Linked DNA regions of Mastigocladopsis repens PCC 10914. Each later gene encodes a partner of the first gene's protein in a complex. Links are inferred from orthologs where the notes say so. Each region holds a gene or a part of one and is shown in the gene's direction. Other genes may lie near its edges. The genes, in order: tig and rpsG.

Region 1 (3,209 bases):
AATTCTGCATATAAGATCTGTTGTCAAGATGATTGGTGTACTATGATCCAAATGGACTGGAACTAGCAAGCCGGTAGACCGACCTATTCCCCAAGGCAGATAGCCCCAACGTTACAACTTTGGCGTGCCAACTGCTGCTTGAGAACCAGGATATCACGGTGTTAACCCTTTGGTAAAAAACAATTTGGAGTTTAAATTGGTAAACTAGTTTGCGCTAAAGTGTCAAGAACTTTTACCAACCAAAGGTCTAAGGATAAAAGATGAAGAAAGGATGAAGGATGAAGTCAGAAGGAATAAGCAGGATAAAAACTCCGTGGAGAAAAGCTTCAGGCATTGTATTATCCTTGTCTAGATCCCCCCGATGCATCCTTGTGGATACTTCTAACTAGGGAGACATAATTAAACATAAAATGCATCTGCCCAGAGAGTAGATAGGATAAGCCTTTTCCCTTCTGCCACACCACTTGCTTTATGCAGGCGTTGCCTTGACTACAGTGGCTCCTCTGCCTTCTACTTAACTTCGTACTTCACACTTATTGCCTTCAAGTAGATACCTTTCATCCAAGTCAGGAAAGTTTAACTTTTAAGACGCCATAAATGGTGTCAGCTCGTAATAGTAAAAAGAAATACCAAAATAGATAGAGACGAAGCATGAAAGTCACCCAGGAAAAACTTCCCGCCAGTCAAATTGGTTTAGAAATAGAGATTACGCCAGAAAAGACCAAGGAAACTTACGAACAAGTTATTAAAAACCTCGCCAGTACTGCAAACATTCCTGGATTTCGCAAAGGCAAGGTGCCTCGGCAAATATTGCTACAACGCCTTGGCGGAACTCGAATCAAGGCAACTGCGTTAGAAGAATTAATTCAAGATGGCATTGAGCAAGCGCTCTTACAAGAAAAAATCCAGGCGATTGGTCAACCGCATCTGCGCTCTTCGTTTGATGAATTGATTAACAATTATGAACCTGGAAAACCCCTAACATTTGCCGCAGCTGTAGACGTGGAACCAGAACCCAATCTGGGAGAGTATACGGGCTTGCAATTCAAAGCCGAGGAAGTTAAGTACGAGCCAGAGCAGGTAGACAAAGTCTTAGAAAACGAACGCCAAGAAATGGCGACGTTAATTCCTGTAGAAGGACGCCCAGTACAAATAGGTGATGTTGCTGTCGTCGATTTTAAAGGTGTTTTGGCTGCCTTTGAGGGTGAAGACGAAACAGGCGAACCCCAGCCAATACCTGGCGGCGAAGCAACTGATTTCCAATTAGAGATGCAGGAAGATAAATTCATTCCTGGTTTTGTTGTAGGGATAGTGGGAATGAATCCTGGAGAAACCAAAGAAATCTCAGCGACGTTTCCAGACCCTTACGTAAACGAAGAGTTAGCGGGAAAACCTGCTGTTTTTACAGTAACCCTCAAAGAGGTGAAGGAAAAAGAACTGCCGGAATTTAATGATGACTTTGCCCAAGAAGTCAGCGAGTACCAAACTCTGGACGAATTACGAGCTTCTTTGGAAGAGCGCTTTCAAAAAGAGGCTGAACAAAAAACAAAAACGAACAAGCAAGAGGCTCTGTTGGCTGAACTACTTAAGCAAGTAGAAATTGACTTGCCAGAAACGATGATTCAGCAGGAAGTCGATGCAATGCTGACGCAAACAGCCATGAGGCTTTCTCAACAGGGTCTTGATATTAAGAAATTGTTTACCCAAGATGTGATTCCCCAGTTGCGAGAGCGTTCTCGCGGTGAAGCAATTGAGCGCATAAAGCGTTCTCTGTCGCTCCGGGAAATCGGCAAACGCGAGTCCATCCAAGTGTCAGAAGCAGAAATCGCCGCTAGAGTCCAAGAATTAATGGAGCAGTACTCGGAAAAAGATGTTGATGAGGAAAGACTGCGTGAAGTCGTAGAAAACGAAATGTTGACCGAAAAAATCATCGACTGGCTTTTGGAACGCTCAACAGTTGAATTGGTAGCTGAAGGTTCTTTGAGTCCAGCAGAAACTGAGACTGAAGAAGATACAGTAGCCGAGCCAGTTGCAATAACTGAAACAGCAGAACAAACACCCCAAACTATTGCGGAAAGCTTGCCACAAGACACACCAACAGAGGGAGAATAGATCATGAGGGGGATAAGGGGAACAAAGAGAATTTTCCTCCCCCTATTGCTCTTACAACAGTCCCTCAGGTAGAAGTTTAAAAAAATTTAAATAAGTAGCTGCCCACGTCACTGCCTTGGTTTGATACTGTTTTACACGATAGGAATTTATATAAGGCATAATGGTTAACACATAGCTATATCAAAAATCAGGTTCCTGAACAAGGCAGCAGTTGCTGTCTCGATCATTGTTACACTTAGTGTCAAACGTTCTTTTATGGTTGTATCGCAGTCGGGAAACTACCAAGTTAACAGCTTGAGTGACTTTAAACTTTACTCCCTCAACAGTCCTAGCAACATCGTCCCGATGGTGGTAGAACAATCCGGTGTGGGAGAACGGGCTTTCGACATCTATTCCCGCTTGCTACGGGAGCGGATTATTTTTTTAGGAACGCCAATAGACGATGCCGTTGCCAACTCAATTGTTGCCCAGTTGTTGTTTCTAGACGCTGAAGATTCAGAAAAGGACATTCAACTGTATGTTAATTCTCCCGGTGGCTCCGTGACAGCAGGCATGGCGATTTATGATACCATTCAGCAGATTCGTCCTGATGTGGTAACGATATGTTTTGGATTAGCCGCAAGCATGGGGGCGTTCTTGTTAGCAGCAGGAACGGCTGGTAAACGAATGTCTCTTCTTGATTCCCGGATCATGATTCACCAGCCACTGGGTGGTGCACAAGGGCAAGCCGTTGACATTGAGATCCAAGCCAGAGAAATTCTTTATCATAAATCTAAGTTGAATCAGTTACTGGCGACTCATACTGGTCAACCATTAGAAAGAGTCGAAGCCGATACTGAGCGTGATTTCTTTATGTCGGCCCAAGAGGCGAAAAATTATGGGTTGATTGATCAGGTCATCTCCAGGCAAAATCTTCCCTCTCCAGGGGAAAACGTCACCATTCTGAAATAAGAGGCTGGTATGTCTAAGTACGACTCCCATTTAAAATGTTCGTTTTGTGGAAAGTCTCAGGAGCAGGTGCGTAAACTAATCGCCGGACCGGGAGTCTACATCTGCGATGAATGCGTTGATTTGTGTAATGAAATTCTGGATGAGGA
Region 2 (3,155 bases), 1.3 Mb from region 1 along the record:
TATATCAACGGGATGACTTTGGATTATTCAGAGGATTTGATGGGCGGTGGTTTTCGTTTTTACAACCCCCAGGCAAATGCGACTTGTGGATGTGGTAACTCCTTTTCAACAACTCATAGAACATAGCGGTTAGTGTTGAACCGTAGAAAGGAAACAGGCTTGCGCCTATACGCCTGGAAGAGTGTAGGGGGAAATGGAGGAATAGGGGAAGAAAAATAATGACGAAAAAGTTTGACACAAAACCATAAAAAAAGATATAATTAGGATTTGTTAAAACTTAGACTATAGGCAGCTTCTCGCGCTGTAACTCATGCCAACTATACAGCAGCTCATACGTAACGAACGCGAACAAGCGCGTCAGAAAACCAAGTCCCCAGCTCTAAAACAATGCCCTCAACGTCGGGGTGTTTGTACCAGAGTATACACAACCACACCGAAAAAGCCAAACTCAGCTCTACGCAAAGTAGCAAGGGTAAGATTGACCTCTGGATTTGAAGTCACAGCTTACATTCCAGGGATTGGTCATAACTTGCAAGAACACTCTGTTGTGATGATTCGCGGCGGTCGTGTCAAGGACTTACCAGGCGTGAGATACCACATTATCCGTGGCACTTTAGATACAGCCGGAGTCAAAGACCGTAAGCAAGGTCGTTCCAAATATGGAACAAAGCGTCCTAAACCTAAACAGTAGATTGGGTGTGATTAATCGTATAAACTCCGATTAATCGCATCTAGTTCTTCCTTCTATATGGTGAAAGCGCTTTTGGCTATAGTTCTGTAAAGACAGTCATCATAAGTAAGCTTAAGGCGCCTATTTGCAGAAATTAAGTCAGATAAGTTTCCTAGGCGGATTCGGCTCTAGGATGAGCTTGTGTTTGTTCAAAACTTGGCTTAGAGTCGGGATAAAAGCGCTGCGAGGATTTTTCTGGTAACACCCATCGGTCGGTCAGGCAGACTAAGCGTGAAACTGGTACAGGGAGTTTAATAAGACTGACCAACTGTATCTGCCGATGTAAAGCTCAAAGTACGCGAAACTGTATGACATCAACACGCCCAGCAATTATGTACTTGCTTGTGGAAGTTTGATGAATAGAGTCAGTCACAGTATATAATTTTGTCGCCTCATCTAGTTGAGGGTAGCAATTTTTACCAGTCAGCGTAACTGCAATTGTAGTGAAACAGCTGAAGAAAGTGTGACGACGGCATTCGCCGTTCAGAGCTTCTGGTGTTCGATAGCATATAGCATATAGTCTCATTGCCAATTTAGAACTGAAGGTTAAGTATGTCTCGTCGTGGTGTTATTCAAAAGCGTCCGGTTCCGCCTGACTCGGTGTATAACAGTCGTCTTGTCAGCATGATAATTAGGCGGATAATGCGTCATGGCAAAAAATCTCTTGCCGCACGCATTGTTTATGCTGCCATGAAAACAATTGAGGAACGGACTGGTGGCGATCCGTTGGAAACCTTTGAAAGAGCTGTGCGTAACGCCACGCCTTTGGTAGAAGTCAAAGCTCGTCGAGTTGGTGGGGCAACCTACCAAGTCCCTATGGAAGTGCGTGCCGAACGGGGTACAACCTTAGCAATGCGTTGGTTGGTGCAGTTTTCAAGGGCAAGACCAGGTCGTACAATGGCAAGCAGGCTGGCAAATGAATTGATGGATGCTGCCAACGAAACCGGGAACGCGATTCGTAAGCGGGAAGAAACGCACCGCATGGCAGAAGCTAACAAAGCCTTTGCTCACTATCGTTATTGATGTAAAGACGCGCCATGGCGCGTCTCTACAAGGGTGATATATCGTAATTGAAGAGCGATAGATCGTGTATTTACTGGAAAAAGACGGTTTTCCGTAAAAGTATAATATCTTAACAAAGTGTAATATACAAGATATCATGAGCCAAAAACTATAGGAGGCAGCTGTGGCACGTACAAACCCGCTAGAGAGAGTACGCAATATTGGTATTGCGGCGCATATAGATGCGGGCAAAACAACTACAACAGAGAGAATATTATTTTACTCTGGGATAATTCATAAAATTGGTGAAGTCCATGAAGGAACCGCTGTAACTGACTGGATGGAACAAGAGCGGGAGCGGGGAATTACTATCACTGCTGCTGCTATTAGTACCAGTTGGAAAAATTATCAAGTTAACATTATTGATACCCCAGGACACGTAGACTTCACAATTGAAGTAGAACGTTCCATGCGGGTACTAGACGGTGTAATTACAGTTTTATGTTCTGTAGGTGGCGTGCAACCGCAAACAGAAACAGTATGGCGTCAGGCAGATCGGTATAAAGTGCCTCGCATCGTTTTTGTGAACAAGATGGATCGCACTGGCGCCAACTTCTACAAAGTTTACGAGCAAGTGCGCGATCGCCTGCGGACAAATGCCATAGCAATTCAGTTGCCCATTGGTAGTGAAAGCGACTTCAAGGGGATCGTTGACCTAGTGAAGATGTGTGCATATATGTACACAAACGACCAGGGAACCGATATCCAAGAAACGGAGATCCCAGAAGATATGCGCTCTCAGGTAGAAGAGTACCGCACCAAACTAATTGAAGCGGTAGCGGAAACCGATGATAACCTGATGACCAAGTACTTCGAAGGCGAGGAACTTACCGAAGACGAAATCCGCACAGCTCTACGTAAAGGCACGGTTGCAGGTACTATTGTGCCAATGCTTTGCGGTTCGGCATTCAAAAACAAAGGTGTACAGCTGTTATTGGATGCGGTGGTGGATTACCTGCCAGCACCCACCGAAGTACCACCAATTCAAGGTACACTGCCAAATGGCGAAGCTGTTGAGCGCCATGCCGACGACAACGAACCGTTGTCGGCTCTGGCATTCAAGATTATGGCAGACCCCTACGGTCGCCTGACCTTTGTTCGTGTTTATTCCGGTGTTCTGAAGAAGGGCAGCTACGTCCTCAACGCCACTAAGAACAAGAAAGAACGGATTTCTCGTTTAGTGGTTTTGAAAGCAGATGACCGGATAGATGTCGATGAACTACGGGCTGGGGATTTGGGAGCCGCCTTGGGATTGAAAGACACCTTGACAGGTGACACACTGACTGATGAAAACTCACCAGTGATTCTGGAATCCCTATTTATTCCTGAGCCTGTAATCTCGGTAGCGGTTGAACCCAAAACC

The links.
Region 2: the proteins of tig (region 1) and rpsG are in contact, whole or in part, in a crystal structure (PDB 3GTY), measured with the Thermotoga maritima proteins. The link is inferred for Mastigocladopsis repens PCC 10914 from one-to-one orthologs. Residues at the interface, in WP_004081061.1 of Thermotoga maritima: Glu122, Val124, Val129, Leu130, Tyr133, Glu188, Gly259, Ile262, Tyr263, Glu266, Ser270, Glu273, Gln274, Glu277, Arg308, Gln311, Ile312, Ser315, Tyr316, Glu325, Arg329, Arg336, Leu363, Phe366, Trp367, Arg373, Leu377, Arg381, Leu384, Glu387; in WP_004081843.1 of Thermotoga maritima: Lys34, Lys52, Lys55, Glu59, Arg62, Gln63, Glu66, Asn67, Lys69, Val71, Arg95, Ala109, Lys110, Lys111, Gly112, Arg113, Pro114, Glu117, Glu121, Ile124, Ala125, Tyr127, Asn128, Asn129, Thr130, Gly131, Lys135, Asp139, Arg142, Met143.

Annotation. Positions count from the first base shown.
Region 1 is NZ_JH992901.1:2,499,983-2,503,191, reverse strand. Bases 1-2,881 are described here. They hold tig (trigger factor), read left to right. Parts: upstream 1-651; coding sequence 652-2,112; downstream 2,113-2,881. Other genes in these bases: clpP (ATP-dependent Clp endopeptidase proteolytic subunit ClpP), read left to right, coding at 2,368-2,881. In the rest of the region: more of clpP, read left to right, coding at 2,882-3,063; ATP-dependent protease ATP-binding subunit ClpX, read left to right, coding at 3,073-3,209. UniProt on the Bacillus subtilis protein: Involved in protein export. Acts as a chaperone by maintaining the newly synthesized protein in an open conformation. Functions as a peptidyl-prolyl cis-trans isomerase.
Region 2 is NZ_JH992901.1:1,220,689-1,223,843, forward strand. What follows is about bases 191-3,017. They hold rpsG (30S ribosomal protein S7), read left to right. Parts: upstream 191-1,282; coding sequence 1,283-1,753; downstream 1,754-3,017. Other genes in these bases: rpsL (30S ribosomal protein S12), read left to right, coding at 311-691; MAS10914_RS35410 (hypothetical protein), read right to left, coding at 1,020-1,256; fusA (elongation factor G), read left to right, coding at 1,917-3,017. In the rest of the region: MAS10914_RS0107610 (HesB/IscA family protein), read left to right, coding at 1-126; more of fusA, read left to right, coding at 3,018-3,155.